DNA from 2 places in the Lysobacter antibioticus genome. Region 2 is predicted to be linked to the other one. Evidence: predicted binding sites of a transcription regulator. Region 2 holds the regulator's gene; the other holds the start of a gene.

Region 1 (12,035 bases), 190 kb from region 2:
CTGGCATCGCGCGGGTCGATCGGTCGCGGCTCGAGGGCTGCGTACTCGTCGCGTCGGCTGCGTTGCTTCGTTCGATCGTTTCTGGGTTTCGTGGTTTGCGTTTCTGCTTCGGTTTTCGGTCCGGGACTTTGCGTTGCGTGTCCTGGGTTTGTTCGGGCAAGCCGCTCCCGCGACGTCGACCTCAGGCCGATATCGGGCGGTTGGCGGGCGAGTGGCGTCGCCCGGGTGGGTTCGTCTTCCCTGAAAGCGACACGGCCCGGAGCGTTAGCCCCGGGCCGTGTGCTGGTTCACCGCATCTCGCGCATCGCCTCCGCGCGCCGCCGCGTGGCATCCCGCCGCGCCGCATCGAAGCGGCGCGGGCGATCGGGACGGCAGGCGGGTGGCGGCAGGGCGTAGGCGCTCATGTGATCAGACCGCGTAGTACATCTGGTATTCGAGTGGGCGAGCCGGGAGCTTTCCGGAATGCGTTGAAGCGCATTCCGGCCCGGTGAGCGCCTGGTCCGCATGGACCGGGCCGGACATCCGCCGATCCGAAGACCCGATGTACATCTGCGGCAATCTCCTTAGACGGCGTAGTACATCTGGTATTCGAGCGGGTGGGTCGCGGCGCGGAACTTGGTCACTTCCTGCATCTTCAGCGAGATGTAGCTGTCGATGAAGTCGTCGGTGAACACGCCGCCGGCCTTGAGGAAGTCGCGGTCCTTGTCGAGCGCTTCGAGCGCCTGGTCGAGCGAGTGGCACACGGTCGGGATGCCCTTCTCCTCTTCCGGCGGCAGATCGTAGAGATCCTTGTCGCTCGGTGCGCCCGGGTCGATCTGGTTCTTGATGCCGTCCAGGCCGGCCATCATCAGTGCGGCGAAGGTCAGGTAGCCGGACTGGATCGGGTCGGGGAAGCGCATCTCGATGCGGCGCGCCTTCGGATTGGCCACGTAGGGAATACGGCAGCTGGCCGAACGGTTGCGGGCCGAATAGGCCAGCATCACCGGCGCTTCGTAGCCCGGCACCAGGCGCTTGTAGCTGTTGGTGCCCGAGTTGGTGAAGGCGTTGATCGCGCGCGCGTGCTTGAACACGCCGCCGATGTACCACAGCGCCATCTGCGACAGGCCGCCGTAGCCGTCGCCGCTGAACAGGTTGACGCCGCCCTTGGCGAAGGACTGGTGCACGTGCATGCCGCTGCCGTTGTCGCCGACGATCGGCTTGGGCATGAAGGTCGCGGTCTTGCCGTTGCGGTGGGCGACGTTCTTGATGATGTACTTCATCGTCAACAGCTCGTCGGCCTTGGCGACCAGCGAGTTGAACTTGGTGCCGATCTCGCACTGGCCGGCGTTGGCGACTTCGTGGTGGTGCACTTCGACTTCGATGCCGACCTGCTCGAGGGTCTTGCACATCTCGGCGCGGATGTCGTGCAGCGAGTCGAGCGGGGCGACCGGGAAATAACCACCCTTCACGCCCGGACGGTAACCGCTGTTGCCGCCTTCGTATTCCTTGCCCGAGTTCCAGGCGGCTTCTTCCGAATCGATATGGAAGAAGGTGTGGCCCATCTCATTGGCGTAACGCACCGAGTCGAAGATGAAGAACTCGGGTTCCGGACCGAAGAAGGCCTGGTCGGCGACGCCGCTGGACTTCAGGTAGGCCTCGGCGCGCTTGGCGACGCCGCGCGGGTCGCGCGAGTAGGCCTGCATGGTCGCCGGGTCGAGGATGTCGCAGGTCAGCACGACGGTCGGATCGGCGGTGAACGGGTCCAGGAACGCGGTCGAGGGATCTGGCAACAGGATCATGTCCGACTCGTTGATGCCCTTCCAGCCGCTGATCGACGAACCGTCGAACATCTTGCCGTCTTCGAACAGCGAGGGCTCGACGATGGACTTCGGGAAGGTCACGTGGTGCTGCACGCCACGCATGTCGGTGAAACGCAGGTCGACGAATTCGACCTTGTGATCCTTGATGAGCTTTTCGACCTGTTCGAGAGACATGTTCGTTCCGGGAATGGGGAGTCGGGTGAAAGAGTCGTGCAACACGAGGGCATTGAAGCCGCCTGCCTATAGGGAAGCAAGCGTCATGCCAACTTTTGGCCACCCGTAAGCCTATGAAATAAAAGTAAATCCCCGATTCGCCGCCGCACGAGCGCACCATATAAGCGCAGCGAAGCAGGCAATCACACCAAGTTAGTGCAGCACGCTTTCCGTTATTCTGGCGCGCCGCCGCGAACCCCCGATCGCGCCGCCGGCGTCCCGACTCCCCGACCCAAGACCCCCGCCCCTAATGACCGACCTGCTCGCCGCCCTGCTCCTCGGCATCATCGAAGGCATCACCGAATTCCTGCCGATCTCCAGCACCGGACATCTGCTGATCGCGCAACACTGGCTCGGGCATCGCTCCGACCTGTTCAACATCTCGATCCAGGCCGGCGCGATCCTCGCCGTGGTGGTCATCTACTGGCGCCGGCTGTGGACCCTGGCGACCGGCTTCGGTCAGCGCGACAACCGCGACTACCTGTTCAAGCTCGCCCTCGCTTTCGGCGTGACCGCGGTGCTCGGCATCGCGGTCAAGAAGGCCGGCTTCTCCCTGCCCGACCAAGTGCTGCCGATCGCATGGGCGCTGGTGCTGGGCGGCGTGTGGATGATCGCGGCCGAACATTTCGCCGCCAAGCGCGCCGCCGCGCTCGGCGAACGCAGCGAGATCACCTGGACCGTCGCGACCCTGGTCGGCATCGCCCAGGTCGTCGCCGGCGTGTTCCCGGGCACCTCGCGCTCGGGCGCGACGATCTTCATCGCCCTGTTGGCCGGCACCACCAGCCGCGCCGCGGCGACCGAGTTCACCTTCCTGATCGGCATCCCGACCATGTTCGCGGCCAGCGGCTACGAGCTGCTCGGCGTGCTCGGCACGCCCGCCGCCGCCAACGAAGACTGGAACGCGCTCGCGGTGGCGTTCGTCGCCTCGGCGGTGACCGCCTTCATCGCGGTGAAGTGGCTGTTGCGCTATATCCAGACCCACCGTTTCACCGCGTTCGCGATCTACCGCTTCGTGTTCGGCGCAGCGCTCTTGCTGCTGATGCCCTCAGGCAGTTGATCGCATCGCCCCAGCTGACCGCATCGCCCCACCGGCAGGAGCCGCCATGAACGAAGCCGATCGCGCCGCCGAACAAGAGTTGCTCGACTACGCGCAGTTGTCCGGGCCCGAGCGCTATGCCGCCTTCGTCGCGGCCATCGCGCGCACCCGGCAGTTGTGGGTCGCCGAGTCCGGCGAGTTCGTCCTGACCCTGTTCGACGCCGACGGCCAGGAGCTGCTGCCGGTATGGCCCTCGACCGGCACCGCGCGCGCCGCCCTGGCGGCCGCGCCGAACCTCAAGGGCTATGCCCCGGTGCTGCGCGAGCTGGAAACCTGGCGCGCGAAGGCCGCGCCGGCGCTGACCGAAGCCGGCCTCGGCGTCGGCGTGTTTCCGAACACGACGATGCAGTGCGCGGTGGTTACCGCGGCGGAACTGCTGGGGCATATCGACGCCGTGCTCGCCGACGAAAGCGAGCAGGAAGACGAGGGCGCCGGCGCCCTCGACCTGGAGCGCGCCCAGCGCGAACTGGCGCAGAAGTTCGCCAAGCCCAAGTCCTGACCCCGGACGGCGCGCCGGCGCGTTCGACCAGGACCGGCGGGCGCTGTCGCGCGCGCAGCGCATCCCCTTCGACAAGGAGTCGTCATGCACAGGATCTGTTCTGCCGCGGTGCTCGCGACGGCGCTCGCCGCCTGTTCGCTGTCCTCAGCCGCCGCATCGAAACGCGCGGCCCCGACGTATTCGCTGCCGCAGACCCAGGCCGGCTGGTTGCGCGCCTTCGACTGGTACCCGCTGGAGGCCACCGATGCGCAAGGCCGCCGCGTCCGCGACCTGCGCGGAGCGCGTAAACGCGGCCTGCATGTGCGCTTCGGCGACGACAGCTATCGAGTGAAAGGGGCCTGCAACACCCTCAGCGGCGCCTATCGGGTCGAAGGCGAACGGCTCGTGCACGACGGACGGCTCGACGCGGTACAGACCGTAGCGGGCTGTCGCCACGGCGCGGCGATGGAGCGCGCCTTTTTCGCCCAGCCCCTGATCGGCACGCATTTCTCCATCGATGCGCATGGCCGCGCGCCGGTCCTGCGCATCACGGCGGACGACGGCGCGCGCATGCAGTTGATCGGCCTGCCGGCCGCGCCGGCGCGCTGAAGCGCGTTCGCGCGCGACCTGTTTCGTTCTTCGGCAACGTGACCGAACTCGCATTTGTCGGCGCCGCAGCGATGGCGCGCAACCCCACGCACGACCCAGGCTATGCCATCTCGCCAAGGAGGCCCCTCATGCCCTCGCCATCTTCCGCTTCCACCCATTGCCGCCGCGCACATCTGCTAACACTGGTCGCCGCCCTGCTCACGGCCGCCTGCAGCGGCGGCGGCGGCGATCTGCCCGGCCATACTTCGGCGGCGGCGGCGACCGAACCCGAACCCACCGCCAAACCGGGCGACGCGCGCCCGGCCGCGGTGACGCAGCGTCCGCCGACGCCGACACCGGATCCAGGCCCACAGGGGCTGGTCGGCTACCGCTGGCAAATCCTGCTCGCCACCGCCGCCGACGGCCGCGCACTGCCGGAGCTGCAGCCGAACGAGTTCTCGCAGATCCATTTCGAGTTCGGCGACGACGGACGCCTGACGATCGACGGGCACTGCGGCGAAATGTCCGGCGACTATCGCCTGCGCGGCGATGTCGTCGAGGTGTCCGATGAAGTCCAACAGACCCTCGGCTGTCTCAACCATCTCGCCCAGGCGACTTCGATCGCGGTCCACGAACACCTGCTCTCGCCTTACCGCTACCGCCTGGAGGGCCATGGCGTGCGGCAGCGCCTGCGCTTGACCAGCCGCAACGGCACCCAGTTGGTCTTGCAGACGCAGGATGCGCTGTGGGGCAGCCAACCGGTCGAGAGGCTGCTGGAGGTCGCAGCGGAAGAAGTCGGCTGCGAAGGCGTGCCGGGCGGCGGCGCTCGCTGCATGTCGGTGCGCGAGTTGCGCTCGGTCCGGGGCCGACGTGCGCCGGTCTCGGCGTGGTATCGGTTCTTCGGTCCGATCGAGGGCTATCGCCACGCACCCGGCGCGCACGAACTCGTCCGTGTACGTCATTACCCGCTGAGGCTGCGCGACCGCCTCGTGGGCGCGTATGCGCTGGACTACGCCACGCCGTGGACGCCGGAACCGACCGAAGAGAACGGCACCGTAGGCGGAGCGGTCGCCCAATGATCGGCCCTGGCCGACCCGCGGCTGAACGCGGCCAACCCCATGGCCCGCGCAGGGCCGTTGATCCTGTCTTCGCAGCAAACATTGGATCATCGCGCCCCATGAACATCACCCGCCCCCTCGCTTTCTCCGCCGCAGCGCTGTCGCTCGCCCTGCTCGCCGCCTGCGCCGCGCCGTCCCACAACACCGGCAATGGGGGCGATACCGCCAAGCCCGCCGGCGACATCGCCGCCACGGCCGAGCCGGCCGCTGCGGCAAAATCCGCCATCGACCTGGGCGGCTACAAGTGGAATCTCGACTCGGCCACCGACAGCGCCGGCAAGCCGATCGCCACGCTCCAGCGCGAAGGCAAGTACGGCCTGCAGCTGAGCTTCGTCAAGGACCGCCTCGGCGTGTCCGGCGGCTGCAACCATGTCGGCGCGATGTACGTGCTCAAGGGCGACCGCATCGAGGTCAAGCAGTTCCAGACCACGTTGATGGCCTGCCAGGACCAGCGCCTGATGCAGATGGACAGCGAGATCGCCAAGCAGCTCGAAGGCAATGCGAAGTTCGCCATCGAAGGCGAGGCGCCGCAGCCGCGCCTGCGGCTGACCACCGCCTCGGGCAGCACCCTCAGCCTGAGCGGCGAGCCGACCGCGGAAACCCGTTACGGCAGCGCCGGCGCGACCCTGTTCTTCGAGGTCGACGCGCAGCGCCGCACCTGCCCGCATCCGCTGATGCCCAAGCACCAGTGCCTGTGGGTGCGCGAGCGCAGCTACGACGCCAACGGCGTCTCGCAGGCGCCGGGCGAGTGGCAGTTCCTGTACCAGGACATCGAGGGCTACCAGCACGAAGCCGGCGTGCGCAATGTCGTGCGGGTCAAGAAGTTCGACATCAAGAACCCGCCGGCCGACGCCTCGTCGGTGGCCTACGTGCTCGACATGGTGGTCGAGAGCGAACTGGTGCCCGCGCCGAAGTCCTGAGCCGCTCCCGCGGACGCGCTGCGCTCAGCGCGTCCGCACCACCAGCGTTTTCGGCAAGCGGTCGTGCCAGCCGGCGGGGCGGCGGCTGTCCGAGAACAGCACCGAGAACGGCTCGAACGGGATCAGGCGCGCGAAGGTGCGCCCGATCACCTGGCCCCAGCTCGGCGGACGCCCTTGCTCGTCGACGACGCGGGTGCCGGTGATGAGCTTGCCGACGGTGACGCCGAACATGCCTTCGAGCGGGATGTAGTAGACCAGCATCAGACCGATGCCGATGGCGTAGTCGCGAACAAAGTTCGGCTCGTCCATCGAAGCCAGCGCGCCTTCCCCGCCGAACAAGGCCAACGCGAAGGCAAGCACGAAGCCGACCGCATAGCAGGCGATGAAATCGATGAGGTAGTTGAAGAAACGCCGCAGGAAAGTCGCGGCTTCCAGCTGCGCCATGCGCTCGTCCGGATGCACCGCAGTCTGCGGTGCGTGATACGGGTTGTCGTCCATGTCGATCGTGCTCCCTGTCGGTCCCGGAGCGGGCCGCCTCGGCGGACTCTAGCCAGCCGGCGGCCTGCCCGCAATCGCGCCGCGCCGCCGTCTATCAGCCGGCGACCGCCGGATTCAGCGCATACGTCGCATACGTCGTGGCCTGGCCGAGCACGTGCCCCTGGATCGCATGCAGCACGTCGCCGGCGGTGAAACGCGCGTCGAGATCGAGGCGCTCGACGTCGAGGGCGAACACCCGGAAGAAATAGCGGTGCAGGCGCAGATCGTTCGGCGGCGGGAAGGCGCCGTCGTAGCCGTACCAGTCGCCGGCCAGATCCGGGTTGCCGACGAACCAGCCGGTGTAGTCGTTGATGCCCTGGCGCGAGCCCGCGGGACCGGCCGGGTTCTGCTTGCCGTGCGCGGTGACGCCGTCGCTGCAACTGCCGGCGGCGATCTCGGTGACCGCGGCGGGGATGTCGATCATCGCCCAATGAAAGAAATCGCCGCGCACCTGGTCGACCGGGATCTGCACGTCGTCGCGGTCGACCATCTCGGGCACGGTCGGCGCATCCGGGTCGATGCACAACAGCGCGAACGAGCGCGTGCCGGCCGGCACGCCGTCCCAGGCCAGGTGCGGATTGCGGTTGGCGGCGAAGCCGAAACCCTCGGCGGTGGCCTGGCCGGCGGCGAACTCGGCCGGCAGAGGCTTACCGTGCTCGAAACTATTGCTGTGGATACGCATGTCGGGCTCCTGGAGCGACGGCGCGTCGGGCGCGCCGTCGATGTCGTGGATAAGGCTAGGGGCTCAGTTTTCCGAGTAGCCCAGGCGGCGGGCGACCGGCTTGAGCAGGGCGAAGGCTTCGCCGAGCGGACCGGTGTACTCGCGCCAACGGCCCGGCGCCAGGCGCGCGCCGCCGAGCGACAGATCGTTCGGCAGCGACACCTGGATGCGCAAGGTGTCGGCGACGGCCTGAGCGAGCGCGCCCGGGTCGTCGACGATCTCGTCGAGCTTGACCAGGTTGTGCGGGAACAGATTGCCTTCGTGCAGGTCGACGATCTGGTCCAGGGTCTGGGCCAGCCAGCGCGCGCCGGCCTCGGGCGTTTCCAGCGCGTACGGCGTGGTGCTGCCGAAGGCCAGCCAGTCGAGCAGCATGTCGCGCGGGTCGCGCACCGCGATCAGCATCATCGCTTCGGGCAGGTAAGGACGCAGTGCGCGCAGCAGGGCGTTGTCCCACCACAGCAGCCAGTCGAACACCGGGCCTTCGGCGGCACCGCGCGCGGGCAAGGCGGCGCGGTACATCTTGACCAGGAACGCCGGGTCGAGCGAGCCGGCGAGCAATTCCTCGACCGTGCCGTAACGTTGCAGCGGATCGGTCGGCGGTTGTTCGCCATAGCGGTCGACCAGCAGCGGCGCGCCGACCGCGGTCAGCATCTGGGCGAAACGCTCGACCCGCGAGCCCGGCGCGCCCCACAGCAACAGCACGCCTTGGGCGCCGTCGGCGATCGGCGCCATCGCCGGCCATTCGGCGGCGTTGCGACGGCTGATGGCGTTGCGCGGCAGGCGCTGGTCGATGACTTCGGCATGCAGCTCGGCCCAGGTCGCGGCCGCCGCTTCGGGCTGGCCGGCCAGGTCGAAGGCGCGCCCGAGCAACTGGCGCAACTCGCGCTTGACCAAGGGATCGGGCGACAGGCTGATCAGGCGTTCGATGCGTTCGGCGGCGGCGTCGGGATCGGTCTCGGCCAGGCCCTGGACGATGCGCATCTCGGCGCGCACGTCGCCGGGATGCAGCTCGACGATGCGATGGGCGATGGCTTCGGCCTGCGCGTGTTCGCCGAGGTAGTCGTGCACCGCCGCGCGCGCTTCCAGCGCGCCCAGGTGACCGGGCATGCCGTTCTGCCAGCGCTCGATGACCTCGATCGCGCCGGCTTCGGCGAACGGCTCCAGGGCCAGGCGCGCGCGCCACAGGTTGGGCAGGTCGGCGTGGGTGGCGAGCGCGGATTCGAGAGTGCGACGCGCATCGTCGACGTCGTCGAGGCGGCGCCAGGCTTCCATGATCGCGTTGAGCGTGCGCGGGTCGTCGGGAATCACCGCCAGCGCCGAGCGCAGCGCCGGCAGCGCGCGTTCGGGGCGGCCGGCGTCGAGTTCGAGCTCACCGAGCCAACGCTGTACGCCGAAACCGGCATCCTCGCGCTGGGCCACTGCGGCGACGCGGTCGGCGGCTTCGCCGAAGCGCTGCTGGCGGCGCATCAGGTCGGCGATCATCAACTGCAGCGTGGGCTGCTCGGGTTGACGCTCGGCCAGGGTCAGGAAGGCCTGCTCGGCGAAGGCCAGATGGCCCTTGGCGAGGTAGGCGAAGGCGAGCGCATGGATGATCTGGGCGTCTTCCGGCGCCAGCGAGGCGGCCTGGCTGAGCACCGCCAGGGCGCGGTCGTTGTCGCCGCGGCGCAGCGCCAGCGAACCTTCAACGGCGGCGACCTGCGGATGGCCGGGGGCGATGCGCGCCGCGGTACGGCCGAGGCGCTCGGCTTCGTCGAGGTCGCCGCGCGCGATCGCGAGGTGGGCTTTGACGATATAGGCCGGGAACTGATTGGGGTCGAGCCCGATCGCGGTGGCGAGCGCGGCCTGGGCCTCGTCGAGCTGACGGCCGTCGAGCAGCGCGCCGGCGCGTTCCAGATGCAGTTGCGCATCCTCGGGGTTCAGGCCGATCGCGCGGTCGATCGCCGCGACTGCGCCTTCGCGGTCGCCGCCCAGACGCAGCGCGGCGGCGTGCAGGCGATGCGCGGCGGCGTCTTGCGGGTCTGCGGCCACGGCCTGCTCGGCGGCGGACAACGCCTCCGCGGTGGCGCCACGGCGCAGGGCGTCGAGGATGGGTTCGTACATTCGTGTGCTTCGGGTGGGATAAGAACGGCAATTGTAGGCGGGCCGCGCCGGTTTTCCCGGCCCCCGGCGGCGCTTGCCGCGCGCAGCAGCCTCAGGCCGAGGCGCAGGCGCTCAGGCGGTCGGCGATCCAGCGTTCGGCGAAGCCGTCGAGCTGGGCATTCTCGAGGAAGCCGCAATGCCCGCCCCAGGGCGCGATCTCGACGCGGGCGTGCTCGGGCAGGACCAGTTCCTGGAAGCCGGCGACCGGGATCACCGGATCGTCGGCGGCCATCAGGATGCTCACCGGCACCTCCAGGCGGGCCATGCGCTGGCCGGCGATCGAGTAGCCGTCGAAGTAGCGGTCGAGGGTGCCGAAGTCGGTGTGGCGTTCGACCATCCACTGGGTCAGCGGGCGCATGCTCAGGCCCAAGGTACGGTCGTCGAAATCGTGCAGCGCCGGGAACAGCGCGCGCTTGCGCGCCAGCGAGTCGCGCCATTTGCGCTCGAAGTACCACAGGTACAGCGGCAGGCCGGACTCCATCGACTCCATGGTCCGGGCCGGATCGAGCACCGGGCAGACCGCGGCGACATGGGCGAGCGGCAGGCCGGCATCGGTGGCGCACAGGGCCAGGCGCAGGGCGAAGTTGCCGCCCAGCGAATAACCGGCGACCGACAGCGGCCGCAACGGAAAGCGCCGCGCGATCTCGGCCGTGGCCTGCACCACCTCGTCGATGCGGTTGGAGTGGAACAGGCCTTCGTTGAGGTGATGGGTGTCGCCGTGATCGCGGAAATTGAGCCGGAACACCTCGAAGCCGCGCGCCAGCAACTGCGCCGCGGTCAGGCGCATGTAGTTGGAATCGGCGCTGCCTTCCCAGCCGTGCAGCAGCAGCACCAGCCCGCACGCGGCGGTGCCGGGCACGGCGCTGTGCAGGCCGTGCAGGCGCACGCCGTCGCCGGCCTCGATCAGGTGTTCGGTGGTCTGCGCGCCGATCTGGGCGAAGCGTAGCTCGGCGCGGCGCCGCCGCAGCGGGCTGGAACCCAGCGCCGACTGGACGTGCGCGTTCCTCAGCCAACGTGGAGGCGCGTAGTCGGCGGCGGTCAGCATGGCCTCAGCTCGCCATCGCCTCGACGATGCGCTGCCGCGCCAGGTCGGCGATGCGGCGGCGGCCATCGGCTTGCCCGGGACCGATCGGGGTCAGGAAATGGATCTCGGCGACACAGCCGGGTTCGCCGAGCAGGCGCAGGAAGTTGGCGAAGAAGCTTTCCTTGCCCTGGAAGGCGACCACCGACTGGGCGTTGCCGCGCTCGCCGTAGCGCAGCGCGACCGGCTGCACCGGCACGTTGGCCTCGACCGCGGCGAGGAAGATGCGCGCATGGAAGGGGCCGATTTCGCCGCCGCCGCGCGTGCCGCCTTCGGGAAACACGCCGACCGAGCGCCCGGCGCGCAGGCGCGCGAGCATCTCGTGCAGCACGCCGCCGAGCGATTCGGTGTTGCCGCGGTGGTGGAAGATGGTCTCGCCGCGCGCCGCCAGCCAACCGACCACCGGCCAGCTCTCGATCTCGCGCTTGGCCACGAACCCCATCATGCGCTGGCTGTGCAGGGTCTCGATGTCAATCCAGCTGACGTGGTTGGCGACGAACAAGGTCGCGCCCGGCAGCGGCGTGCCGATGCGGCGCAGGCGGAAGCCGAACACGTGCATCAACCCGGCCGACCAGGCGCGGATCAGGCGATGCCCCAGGGTTTCGCCGCCGCCGACGGGAATGCCGGTGGTCAAGGGCGTGGTCAGCAACAGCACGAGCGGAAGGTGCACGAGCACATGCCACAGGAGCAGAGGTACGCGGATCAGGTAACGCAGCGCGCGCGCGGTCGACGCACCCGTAGGCGCGACCGCGCCGGCGTGGGGAGGCGGCGCATTCATTGTGTGCACGATACCGAAGCGTCGTCGCAGCGGCCAGCGGCGATTGCGACTGATGGCGGGTTTTCGATTCGACGGTGAGAAATTGACCGCTCGTTCGGGCGCGAGGGCGATGGGAGGCCGGCAGCCGCACCCCGCCTGAGAAGGCAGACCGGGCGCCTGCACCCCTCTTCGACAAAGAGGGGTGGGGAGCTGCTTCAGCCGGCTGGCCGAATCCGCCCAGCGTGGGGTTGGGGGCGCGGGCAACCCGATGCCGGGGTTCGGCACGCCCACACCCAGCCCGCCGGATTCCCCTCGTACGAGCCAGCGCACAAGGGGAACCGCGACCGAAACGGCCTCAGTTCGAGACCGCGGCCGATGCCGTGGCCGAAGCCGTCGCGCGATGGGCCAGGCCGACCTTATGCCCGGCCTTGGCGAAGTACAGGATGTACAGGTAGCAGGGCACCATCAGCAGCAGGAACACCAGCTGGAAGTCGAAGTGCTGCTTGAGCGCGGCGAACAGCTGCGGGATCACCGCGCCGCCGGCGATGCCCATCACCAGCAGGGCCGAACCGCGCTCGGTCAAACGTC
Region 2 (12,035 bases):
AAGATTCGTTTTGCATTGCTCGCTGCCGCGCTGACCCTCGCCAGCGCTCCGGCGCTCGCGGTCAAACCGTTCAGCGCCGACTATTCGGCCAGCTACATGGGCATGCAGGGCAACGGCCGCATGACCGTCGCCGCCGCCGGCGCGAATCGCTGGAAGTACAGCCTGGCGGTGACCAGCCCGCTGGCCAACCTGCAGCAGTCGACCGTGTTCGAGGAAAAGGCCGGTCAGTTGCGCCCGATCAGCGGCAGCGACAGCAGCAAGGTGCTGACCAAGAACAAGAACAAGAACGCGACCTACGACTGGGCGCGCGGCGTGGCCACCTGGACCGGCGACGTCAAGCCCGACCGCGCCGGCCCGATCAAGCTGGAGACCGGCGATCTGGACGCGTTATTGATCAACCTCGCGTTGGTGCGCGACGCCCCCGCCGGCAAGCCGATGAGCTACCGCATGGTCGAGGACGGCCGGGTCAAGCAACTGACCTACACCGTCGAAGGCAAGGAAGCGATCACCGTCGGCGGCAAGTCGCAGCAGGCGACCAAGCTGGTCAGCAAGAACGGCGACAAGGAAACCATCGCCTGGGTCGTCCCCGGCATGCCGGTGCCCGCGCGCATCCTGCAGCGCGACAAGGGCGCCGACGCGATCGACCTGCGCGTGCAGTCGGTGCGCTGAGGCCTTAGTTACGCCGGCATCGCCTCGTTGCGATACAAGAAAGCCCCGCTTCGGCGGGGCTTTCTTGTTGGGGCGATCGATTCGACCCAACCCTTGCGAGGGTTCGCAAACGCCCGCTTACACCCGGCGGATCTTCGCGCCCAGCTTGGACAGCTTGGCTTCGATGTTCTCGTAGCCGCGGTCGAGGTGGTAGATGCGGTCGATCGTGGTTTCGCCCTGCGCCACCAGGCCGGCCAGGATCAACGACGCCGACGCGCGCAGGTCGGTCGCCATCACCGGAGCGCCGCTGAGCTTGGGCACGCCGCGGATCACCGCGGTGTGGCCGTCGACGCGGATGTCGGCGCCCAGGCGCAGCAGTTCGTTGACGTGCATGAAGCGGTTTTCGAAGATCGTCTCGTTGATCACGCCCACGCCTTCGGCCACGCAGTTGAGCGCCATGAATTGCGCCTGCATGTCGGTCGGGAACGCCGGGTACGGCGCGGTCACCATGTCGATGGCGCGGGCGCGGCGGCCGCCCATGTCGAGGGTGATGCGGTCGCCGTCGACTTCGATCTGGGCGCCGGCATCGCGCAATTTGTCGAGCACCGAGTCGAGCGTGTCGGCACGGCTGTGGGTGACGGTGATGCGGCCGCCGGTCATCGCCGCGGCGACCAGGAAGGTGCCGGTCTCGATGCGGTCGGGCAACACGTCGTGGCTGCCGCCGTGCAATTTTTCGACGCCATGCACGACGATCCGGCCGCTGCCGGCATGCTCGATGTTCGCGCCCAGGGCGTTGAGGCAATCGGCCAGGTCGACGATCTCGGGCTCCATCGCCGCGTTTTCGAGCACGCTGGTGCCCTCGGCGAGCACCGCGGCCATCAGCACGTTCTCGGTGCCGGTGACGGTGACCACGTCGAAGACGAAGCGCGCACCCTTCAATCGGCCCTTGCGCTGCGCCTTGATGTAGCCGTTCTCGACGGTGATCTCGGCGCCGAGCGCCTGCAGGCCCTTGATGTGCTGGTCGACCGGGCGCGAACCGATCGCGCAACCGCCCGGCAGCGAGACTTCGGCTTCGCCGTACTTGGCCAGCAGCGGGCCGAGCACCAGCACCGAGGCGCGCATGGTCTTGACCAGCTCGTACGGCGCGACATGGCTGTTGACCGTGGTCGGGTCGACCGTGATCGTCGCGCCCTCGCTGCTCACGCCGGCGCCGAGTTCGCCCAACAGCTTGGCGGTGGTCAGCACGTCGTGCAGTTGCGGCACGTTGCGGATCGTTACCGGCGCGTCGGCCAGCAAGGTCGCGCACAGGATCGGCAACACGGCGTTCTTGGCGCCGGAAATCTGGACTTCGCCATTGAGCGGCTGCCCGCCTTCGACCACGATTTTTTGCATTTAGGGAGCCGGGTATGGGAAATGGAGAATCAGTAATGGTAAGAGCAGACGGCCGGGGACGGGTGAGGTCTCGGTGAAGTGCCGCCTTGGGCGGATCGCAGGTTCGGCACGGGCCCGCCGGCGAGCGGTGCACGCACGGCCGCTTCAGCGATTGCCGGCCTCTTCGGGCGTCAGGGTCTTCAGCGCCAGGGCGTGGATCTCGCCGCCCATGCGCTCGCCCAGGGTCGAATAGACCAGGCGGTGGCGGGCCAACGGCAGCTTGCCGCGGAAGGCCTCGGCGACCACGGTGGCCTCGAAGTGGACGCCGTCGTCGCCGCTCACTTGCGCTTGCGCGCCGGGCAGGCCTTGTTCGATCAGGGTGCGGATGGTTTCGGCGTTCACTACTCGAGCCTCTGGGTGATGCGGCCCGTCGCGCGGACCAAGGATGAAGCGGCAATGCGGACGACGCAGACGCGCTGCGTAGGCCGGAAGCCGGCTGAATGCGGGGTGGCCGCCGCCCGGGCAGGATCTGCCGCAGGGGACGGCGCTGGGCGGACGAACCGCTTAGAATTGACGGATTAGCCTAGCGGAAAGCCTTCCGGTCCGAAATGGCGACCTTCGAAACGGCCACTCTATGACCAGCACCGCACGCCCCGCCCTCGATCCCGCCTTCCTGCAATCGCCCGCGGCGCAGGCCGGCCTGGCCCAGAGCGGCCGGCGCGTGTTCGAGATCGAGGCCCAGGCCCTGGCCGCGGTCGCGGCCCGCATCGACGGCGATTTCACCGCCGCCTGCCGCCTGGTCCTGGCCGCGCACGGCCGGGTGGTCTGCACCGGCATGGGCAAGTCCGGCCATATCGCCCGCAAGATCGCCGCGACCCTGGCCTCGACCGGCACCCCGGCCTTCTACGTCCACCCGGGCGAAGCCGGCCATGGCGACCTGGGCATGATCACCGACGCCGACGTGGTCCTGGCCCTGTCCTACTCGGGCGAAAGCGACGAAGTGCTGATGCTGCTGCCGGTGCTCAAGCGCCAGGGCAACCGCCTGATCGCGATGACCGGCCGGCCGCAGTCGACCCTGGCGCGCGAAGCCGACGTGCACCTCGACGTCAGCGTGCCGGCCGAGGCCTGCCCGCTCGACCTGGCGCCGACCTCCAGCACCACCGCCTCGCTGGCGATGGGCGACGCCCTCGCCGTCGCCCTGCTCGAGGCGCGCGGCTTCACCGCCGACGACTTCGCCCGCTCGCACCCGGCCGGCGCGCTCGGCCGGCGCCTGCTGCTGCACATCACCGACATCATGCATGCCGGCGAGGAAGTGCCGCGGGTCCATGCCGATGCCAGCATCAGCGAGGCCCTGGTCGAGATGAGCCACAAGCGCCTGGGCATGACCGCCATCGTCGACGACGCCGGCTGCCTGATCGGCCTGTACACCGACGGCGACTTGCGCCGCACCCTCGACGACGCCGGCGTGGACCTGCGTTCGACCCGCATCGCCGAGGTCATGACGCGCTCGCCCAAGACCATCGGCGCCGACGCGCTCGCGGTCGAGGCGGCGCAGCTCATGGAAACCCACAAGATCAGCGGCCTGCTGGTCGTGGACACTGAACGCCGCGTGGTCGGCGCCCTCAATATTCACGACTTGTTGCGTGCGAGAGTGGTTTAACGGCCGGGAGTCGTGAATAGGGAATCGGGAATCGCACAGCGGTTCTCGACCCGTCCAGATCGCTGCTACCCGCTTTCCGATTCTCCATTCCCGATTCCCGATTCCCGACTCCAAGCCCCATGCCCTACAGCCACCTCAACGATTACCCCGCTGAAATCCGCGAACGCGCCGCCCGCATCCGGCTGGCCTGCTTCGATGTGGACGGCACGCTGACCGACGGCCGCCTGACCTACGACAGCGAGGGGCGCGAGCTCAAGAGCTTCCATGTGCAGGACGGCCAGGGCCTGTCGCTGCTCGGCAAATTCGGTATCGCCGTGCATTTCGTCACCGCCCGCGGCGGCGTCATCGCCGCCCAGCGCGCGGCCGAGCTCGGCGCCACCGCCCACGGCGACGTCGCCGACAAGCTCGCCTGCGTGCAGCAGATCGCCGCCGGCCTGGGGCTGTCGCTGGACCAGGTCGCCTTCATGGGCGACGACCTCGCCGATCTCAAGATCCTGCCCCACGTCGGCCTGTCGGTCGCCCCGGGCAATGCCCACCCCTGGGTGCGCGAGCGCGTGCACTGGCGCACCGTGGCGCGCGGCGGCGAAGGTGCGGCGCGCGAACTGTGCGATCTGCTGCTCGGCGCACAAGGCCATGCCGAGCGCGTGCTGACCGGTGCGCTCGGATGAGCTGGCGCGGCATGCTGACCCTGATCCTGATGGCCGCCGCGGCATTGAGCGGCTGGGCGCTGTGGTCGCAACGCGACAAGAACAACGGCGACGGCCGCACCGAGGCGCGCCCGGACTATGTGCTCAACCAGTTCGAGGCGGTCGTGCTCAACAAAGAGGGCAAGGAATCGTTCACCTTGCGCGCGCCCAAACTGACCCGCGATCCGGACGAAAAGACCCTGGACGTCACCACCCCGCTGTTCCTGATCCCGCCGAAGGCCGGCGGCAACGGCGGGCCGTGGGAAGTGCGCTCGCAGCGCGGTTGGGTCAGCGCCGAGGGCGACGAAGTGCGCCTGCGCGGCCAAGTCAAGGCCGACAGCACCAATGCCGCCGGCAAGGCGATCAATATCTCGACCGAGGAACTGAACGTGTTCCCCGACACCAACAAGGCCACTTCGGCCGTTCCGGTCAGGTTGATTCAGCCCGGCACTATAATGACAGGCTCGGGACTGCAGGCCGATCTCGAAACCAAGAACGTCACCATCCCCAACGTCAAGGTCCGCTATGAAGCGAAAGCCCGCTAACTGGCCGGCGCTGTGCCTGGTCGCCCTTCTGCTGGCGCCGGCGGCCGCGCTCGCACGCTCGTCGGACCGCAACCAGCCCATGGATGCCGGCGCCGACCGCAGCGATTGCTCGGTCAGCTCCGACTCCGGCCCCTGCGTGCTCACCGGCAACGTCAAGATCACCCAAGGCACCTTGATCATCAATGCCGCCAAGGCCGACATCAAGCGCGCCGACGGCGACATCAGCTTCGTCACCCTGACCGGCTCGCAGGCGACGCTGAAGCAGGAGCTCGACGACGGTTCGCCGTTCAACGGCCGCGCCAACAAGATCGAGTACGACATGCCGAAGGACACCATCGTCCTGACCGGCAATGCCTACGTCGACAAGAACGGCGACACGATCAAGAGTGAGCGCATCGTCTACAACTCCAAGACCGGACAGGTCGAGAGCGGCGGCACCGGCGGTCGCGTCAACATTCGTATGCAGCCCAAGAGCAAAACCGCCGCCCCGGCCAAGGGAGGCGGCTGATGCTGGTCGCACAAGGCCTGCGCAAGGCCTACCGCTCGCGCGAAGTGGTGCGCGACTTCGGCCTGACCCTAGACGCGGGCGAAGTGGTCGGCCTGCTCGGCCCCAACGGCGCCGGCAAGACCACCTGTTTCTACATGATCGTCGGCCTGGTGCCGGCCGATGCCGGCCAGATCGTCCTCGACGGCAAGGACATCACCTCCGAACCGATGTACGCCCGCGCCAAGTACGGCGTCGGCTACCTGCCGCAGGAACCCTCGGTGTTCCGCAAGCTCAGCGTCGCCGACAACCTGCGCCTGGTGCTGGAACTGCGCGACGACCTCGACCGCGCCGGCATCGAGCGCGAGCTGGCCAGCCTGATGGACGAGCTGCAGGTGACCCACGTCGCCGAGCAGCTCGGCGCCAGCCTGTCCGGCGGCGAGCGCCGCCGCGTCGAGATCGCCCGCGCCCTGGCCGCCCGCCCGCGCCTGATGCTGCTGGACGAACCCTTCGCCGGCGTCGACCCCATTTCGGTCGGCGAGATCCAGCGAATCGTGCGCCATCTCAAGAATCGCGGCATCGGAGTGTTGATCACGGACCATAACGTCCGTGAAACCTTGGGCATTTGCGACCGGGCGTATATCCTGAACGACGGTGGCGTGCTCGCGCAGGGGGCTCCGGACGCGCTGCTGGCCAATCCCGATGTCCGCCGTGTCTATCTGGGCGAGCAGTTCCGTCTGTAACCTAGCGGTTGCCGGGCGCGGACGGCGCCCACGACGCGCGGCCCGGGCCGACAGCCATCTCAGGTCGCGTTAGCAATCGATGATGAAGCCCCGCCTCCAAGCCTCGCTCGGACAACAGCTGGTGATGACGCCGCAATTGCGGCAGGCGATTCGCCTGCTGCAGCTGTCGGCCGTCGAACTGGAAGCCGAACTGGCCACCGCGATCGAGAGCAATCCGCTGCTCGACTGGACCGATCCGTCCGCGGTCAACGAAGACGAGCCGCGTCCGCCGCCGAGCACCGAGGAAGGCGCCGAGGCGCCGACCGCCGAGCCCGAATGGACCATGGACGACGGCGAGACCTGGTACGAACGGGTCGGCCCCTCCGACAACAGCGATGAAGACTCGCCCGCGGCCGAACAGGTCGCCGAGGCCGAGACCCTGCACGACCATCTGCTGTGGCAGTTGCACCTCAGCCCGCTGTCGCAGCGCGACCGCAGCATCGGCGTGGCCCTGATCGAGGCGATCGACGACGACGGCTATCTGCGCGAAAGCCTCGCGGCGATCGTCGAATCGCTGGCGATGGGCGCCAGCGAGGAAGAAGTCGCGACCGTGCTGCACCAGGTGCAGCGCTTCGACCCGGTCGGCTCCGGCGCGCGCTCGCTCAGCGAGTGCCTGAGCCTGCAGCTCAACACCTTGTCCGACGACACCCCCGGCAAGGCCCTGGCCCTGGTGATCGCCGGCGAACCGCTGGAACGTCTGCCGCGGATCGGCGCGGCCGGCCTGGCCAGCGAACTCAAGCGCGACATCGCCGAGGTCGAAACCGCGGTGCAGTTGCTGCGCTCGCTCGATCCGCGCCCCGGCGCACAGATGGGCGCGATCTCCACCGATACCTACGTCACCCCCGACGTGGTGATCTGGCGCCAGAACGGCCTGTGGCGCGTGGCGCTGTCGGAAGCGATGCGCCCGCGCATCTCGATCCATCGCGGCTACGAAAGCATGATCCGCCACGCCAACGCCTCCGATGCCAGCTATCTGCGGGGCCATCTGCAAGAAGCGCGCTGGCTGCTCAAGAGCCTGGAAGCGCGCGGCGACACCCTGCTCAAGGTGGCGCGCTGCCTGCTCAAGCAACAGGCCGGCTTCCTCGAATTCGGCGACAGCGCGCTGCGCCCGCTGACCCTGCGCGAGGTCGCCACCGAAGTCGGCCTGCACGAATCCACGGTCTCGCGCGCGATCGCCCGCAAGTACGCGCGCACCCCGCGCGGGACCATGCCGCTGCGCGCTTTCTTCGCCTCCGGCATCGACACCGGCTCCGGCGGCGAGGCCTCCAGCACCGCGATCCAGGCCATGATCCGGCGCCTGATCGAAGCCGAGAACCCGCGCAAACCCTTGTCCGATGCGCGCCTGGCCGAAACCCTCAAGGCCACCGGCGTGCCGGTCGCACGCCGCACCGTGGCTAAGTACCGCGAGGCCATGAGCATCCCCTCGTCGCAAGAACGCGTGCGCATGGGCTGAGCCCGCCAAATTCCGCAAAATCGCCGGAATTCGGCTTTAATTCCCCAGCGAATCAGCGACTTAAGCCTGGCATACGACCAATGTTGCGGTCTTGCCACTTGCACCTGGAACTGAGCGTGAGATGCTGGAATCCCTGGCCCCGGCCAGGGCGTCAATCAGGCTCCGAAGCCCGCCGACGAGCGACGGCCCGGAGCCCAGTCTGCATTCTCCCGCGACGTGAAGGAGGTCTCCGATGCGTATCGAAACCCACGGCCAGCAACTGGAAGTCACTGCAGCCCTGCGTGACTATGTGGAAACCAAGCTGGCCCGTCTGCAGCGCCATTTCGACCAACCCTTCGACGTGCGTACCCAGCTCAGTCTCGACAAGCCCGACCATCGCGCCGAGGCCACCGTTCTCATCGCCGGCCGCACCCTGCACTGCGATGCCGCCGCCATCGACATGTACGCCGCCATCGATCTGCTCGCCGACAAGCTCGACCGCCTGCTGATGAAGCACAAGAGCAAGCAAGTCGACCATCACCGTGGCGAAAGCCTCGCACGCAATGGCGAATTCGTAGGCTGAACCCGGCCCCCGGGACCCGGTCATCGATCCAGACACGCTGTCATGCCGCTTTATGAATTATTGAGTGCGGAACGGGTCGCGATCGTGGTCGAACCCGGCGATCGCAACACCGTGCTCGATGTCGCCGCACGCATGCTCTGCGACGGCAATGCCTCCACCGCGTTCGCCCTGCGCGCAAGCCTGGGCGAACGCGAACGCCTCGCCAGCACCGCCATCGGCCACGGCGTCGCCATTCCGCACGCGCGCACGCCCTTGTTCGAAAACAGCCGCGGCGCCTTTCTAAGATTGGCCCAACCCATCGATTTCGGTGCCATCGACGGGCACCCGGTCGACCTGGTCCTGGCCATGGCCATTCCCGAGCACCACGTCCAGCAACATCTGCAGTTGCTGGCCGAGCTGGCCGAACGCTTCGCCGATAACGGCTTTCTCGATCGATTGCGCACGGCGCCGAACGTCGCCGAGCTGAGCTATCGCCTGCTCGACCACGTGCGCCGCAGCGCGGCCTGAGCGTACTGATCTGAGCCGTACTGATCCGGGCCCCGCTCGTTCCCCGAGCCGCTGAGCCGCCCCATCGGCTCGCCCGCCCTGCCTGCCTCACATCGCGCCGCGGATGCGATCGGCCCCGCGCCGATGCGGACACTGCCGTCGCTTTGCTCGTAAACTTCCGCCCATGAGCAAGAGCATCCGTGCAGGCGAACTGTTCGAACAGCAACGCGAGCGCCTCGCCCTGCGCTGGGTGGCCGGCCAACGCGGCGACGGCCGCCTGGTCGAGGCGGTCAATACGGTCGCGCGGCGCCCGTCCCTGGCCGGCTATCTCAATGCGATCTATCCGAACAAGGTGCAGATCCTCGGCACCGAAGAGCTGACCTGGCTCGACGGTCTGGACTCGCGGCTGCGCTGGGAAACGATCGAGAAGATCATCCAGTTCCGGCCCCTGGCCCTGGTCATCAGCAAGGACCAGCCCTGCCCCGAGGACCTGCGCATCGCCGCGGAGGAAACCGACACCCCGTTGTGGGTCTCGCCGCGCCGCGGTCACGAGCTGCTCAATCACCTGCAATACCATCTGGCGCGCGCGCTGGCGCCGCAGATCACCCTGCACGGGGTGTTCATGGAGATCTATTCGATCGGTGTGTTGATCACCGGCGAATCCGGATCGGGCAAGAGCGAACTGGCGCTGGAACTGGTGACGCGCGGCCACCGCCTGGTCGCCGACGACGCGCCGGAATTCACCCAGATCGCGCCCGACGTGCTCGACGGCACCTGCCCCGACATGCTCCAGGACCTGCTCGAAGTGCGCGGCCTGGGCGTGCTCAACATCCGCCAGATGTTCGGCGACACCGCAGTCAAGAACAACAAATACCTGCGCCTGATCGTGCACCTGACCAAGCCGATGAGCGAACCGCTGCCGGCCGGCATGGAGCGCCTGACCGGCGACACCGGCATCCGCCGCGTACTCGACCTCGACGTGCCGATGATCACCCTGCCGGTCATGCCCGGCCGCAACCTCGCCGTGCTCACCGAAGCGGCGACGCGGCTGCACAGCCTGCGCATGAAAGGCCTCGACCCGGCCGCGGCCTTCATCGCCCGGCACAGCAACTTCCTGGAGCGCGGCGAATCGTGAGCAACTCCCCCTTCGACACCGCCTCGGCCGCCGAGAGCAACGCCTTCACCCTGGTCATCGTCAGCGGCATGTCCGGCTCGGGCAAGTCGGTGGCGCTGAACACCTTCGAAGACCTGGGTTTCTACTGCGTCGACAACCTGCCGGCGGAACTGCTACCGCAGTTCGTGCAGAACGTGATCAAGGCCGAGGAAGGCATGCCGACCAAGCTCGCGGTCGGCATCGACGTGCGCAATCGCCATAGCGACCTGGCCAATATTCCCGAATGGCTGTCGGCGGTGGGCGCGCTCGGCGCCGATCCCAGGCTGGTGTTCTTCGAGTCCAGCGACGGCGTGCTGCTCAAGCGTTATGCCGACACCCGCCGCCGCCATCCGCTGAGCCAGTTCGGCCTGGCCCTGGCCGATGCGATCTCGCTCGAGCGCCAAGTGCTCAAGCCGCTGCGCCAGATCGCCGATGCGATCGTCGACACCAGCGAGCTCAACGTCCATCAGTTGCGTCGCCACGTCATCACCGAATTCGCGATGGGCGGCGACGCCGGCATGTCGCTGTTGTTCGAGTCGTTCGCCTATCGCCGCGGCGTGCCGGCCGACGCCGATTTCGTGTTCGATGCGCGCGGCCTGCCGAACCCGCACTGGAACCCGGCGCTGCGGCCCTTGTCGGGCCGCGACGGCGGCGTGCGCGATTATCTGGAGGCGCAGGCCGACGTGAACCTTTACGTCGAGCAGATCAGCCAGTTCCTCGACACCTGGCTGCCGCGCCTGCAGGCCGACAGCACGCGCAGCTACGCGACCATCGCCTTCGGCTGCACCGGCGGGCGCCATCGCTCGGTGTACCTGGCCGAACGCATGGCCGAACACGCCCGCACCCGCGGCTGGAACGAAGTCGCCGTGCACCATCGCGAGCTCGACTGAGCCCCGCTGCGCGGCTCATCCAGCCCTCGAACGCAGCCCTCCCTGAGCGCATTAACGAAGCCCTTTCAGCTCTCCCTTTGCAAAGAGGGGCTAGGAAGGGATTTGCTCTTAGGCACCATCCAGGCGTACGCGCAGAGCAAATCCCCCGCGCCCGCCGTCTTCGATCGGCTTCGTACCACGCGGGGCGCCGCCCCGTTTGCAAAGGGGACGGACTGTCGTGTTGGAGCGCCCGCGAAGCCCAGCCGCGCGCAACGCCCTTCGCGGCGATATGAACGCGCTCTGAGCCTCGCCCTGGACCGGCTTGGCGTCCTTACAAAATTTTCCCATTGCCGTGTCGCGACGCTTGCAAGCCTCGCCTTAGTTTCGTGGTGTGCCAGGGCCTGATCGCTCCGGTGCGTCTCCATCCCCACGGAGCAACGACATGAAAGCCATGATCCGCCGCCTCGCGCCGATGCTGCTTGCGGTCGGTGCATTCGCCTTGCTGCCGGCCACGATGGCGCAGGCGCAGTCCGCACCGCCGGGCGATGCGATGCAACGCACCGAGCCGCCGGTCAACGACCAGCGCGGCCAAGCGCCTACCCCGCCGCCGGCCGACACCACGGTACCGGCGAGCTTCGTCGACCTCGACCGCAACGGCGACAACAAGATCAGCCGCGACGAAGCCGCGCTCGATGCGCGCCTCGCCGCCAATTTCGCCATGCACGATCACGACGGCGACGGCGCCTTGTCGCTGGCCGAATACCAGGCCGGCGATGGCAAGCGCGGCGGCGACAAGTGACGCCACCGCGCCCGCTGCCGATCGCGCCCACTCCTGACCGCCAAGGATCGTCATGAATATTTTCACCACTCGCGCGCGCGCTCATCCGCGTGCCCTGGCCGTAGCCTTGAGCGCCCTGTTCGCCGCCGGCGTGTTGAGCGGTTGCAACAAGCCCGACCCGGCTCCGATGGAATCGAGCGGGCCGGCCCCGGCCACCACCGACCCGGGGCCGGCACCGCCCGCGAACGACCCGGCACCGGCAACCGCCACGCCGCCCGGGGACATCCCGCCGGCGAACCTGCCGCCGCCGACCGATACCCCCAGCGACACCCCGCCGGTGCAGAACCCGCAGCCGACGCCGACCGACCCGACCGGGCCGCCACCGCCGGCCGAGGACCGAGCGCCGTCGATGCAGTGACGCGGCACCATCCGCAGCGCAGCGGGCCATCACAGCACGACCCGCCTGCGCTGTGATCCCGATCGGCCGCGGCGCCGGTCGGTCACGCTTCCATCGCGCCGGGGCACCCCGCTCGCGGCACTGCACGCCCCGCACTCGCC

Evidence for each region. Region 2 encodes sigma-54, which starts transcription at its own class of promoters, with help from an activator protein. Its sites were predicted from a motif close to TGGCACGNGCNTTGC; they were not measured.
Region 1: the regulator sigma-54 is predicted to act here: its motif matches at 2,050-2,064, upstream of glnA (type I glutamate--ammonia ligase).

Annotation. Positions count from the first base shown of each region.
Region 1 is NZ_CP013141.1:549,700-561,734, reverse strand. It holds gene glnA (type I glutamate--ammonia ligase) at 564-1,973, opposite strand; gene GLA29479_RS02315 (undecaprenyl-diphosphate phosphatase) at 2,263-3,069, shown strand; gene GLA29479_RS02310 (DUF2750 domain-containing protein) at 3,116-3,607, shown strand; gene GLA29479_RS02305 (META domain-containing protein) at 3,692-4,195, shown strand; gene GLA29479_RS02300 (DUF4377 domain-containing protein) at 4,324-5,253, shown strand; gene GLA29479_RS02295 (META and DUF4377 domain-containing protein) at 5,352-6,212, shown strand; gene GLA29479_RS02290 (RDD family protein) at 6,237-6,710, opposite strand; gene GLA29479_RS02285 (YbhB/YbcL family Raf kinase inhibitor-like protein) at 6,805-7,431, opposite strand; gene GLA29479_RS02280 (tetratricopeptide repeat protein) at 7,495-9,570, opposite strand; gene GLA29479_RS02275 (YheT family hydrolase) at 9,662-10,651, opposite strand; gene GLA29479_RS02270 (lysophospholipid acyltransferase family protein) at 10,659-11,468, opposite strand; gene GLA29479_RS02265 (sugar MFS transporter) at 11,803-12,035, opposite strand, start outside.
Region 2 is NZ_CP013141.1:740,980-753,014, forward strand. It holds gene GLA29479_RS03030 (DUF3108 domain-containing protein) at 1-669, shown strand, start outside; gene murA (UDP-N-acetylglucosamine 1-carboxyvinyltransferase) at 787-2,040, opposite strand; gene GLA29479_RS03040 (BolA family protein) at 2,185-2,421, opposite strand; gene GLA29479_RS03045 (KpsF/GutQ family sugar-phosphate isomerase) at 2,654-3,679, shown strand; gene GLA29479_RS03050 (KdsC family phosphatase) at 3,799-4,347, shown strand; gene lptC (LPS export ABC transporter periplasmic protein LptC) at 4,344-4,910, shown strand; gene lptA (lipopolysaccharide transport periplasmic protein LptA) at 4,891-5,418, shown strand; gene lptB (LPS export ABC transporter ATP-binding protein) at 5,418-6,137, shown strand; gene GLA29479_RS03070 (RNA polymerase factor sigma-54) at 6,220-7,629, shown strand; gene hpf (ribosome hibernation-promoting factor, HPF/YfiA family) at 7,862-8,191, shown strand; gene GLA29479_RS03080 (PTS sugar transporter subunit IIA) at 8,234-8,698, shown strand; gene hprK (HPr(Ser) kinase/phosphatase) at 8,862-9,812, shown strand; gene rapZ (RNase adapter RapZ) at 9,809-10,720, shown strand; gene GLA29479_RS03095 (EF-hand domain-containing protein) at 11,142-11,498, shown strand; gene GLA29479_RS03100 (hypothetical protein) at 11,551-11,895, shown strand.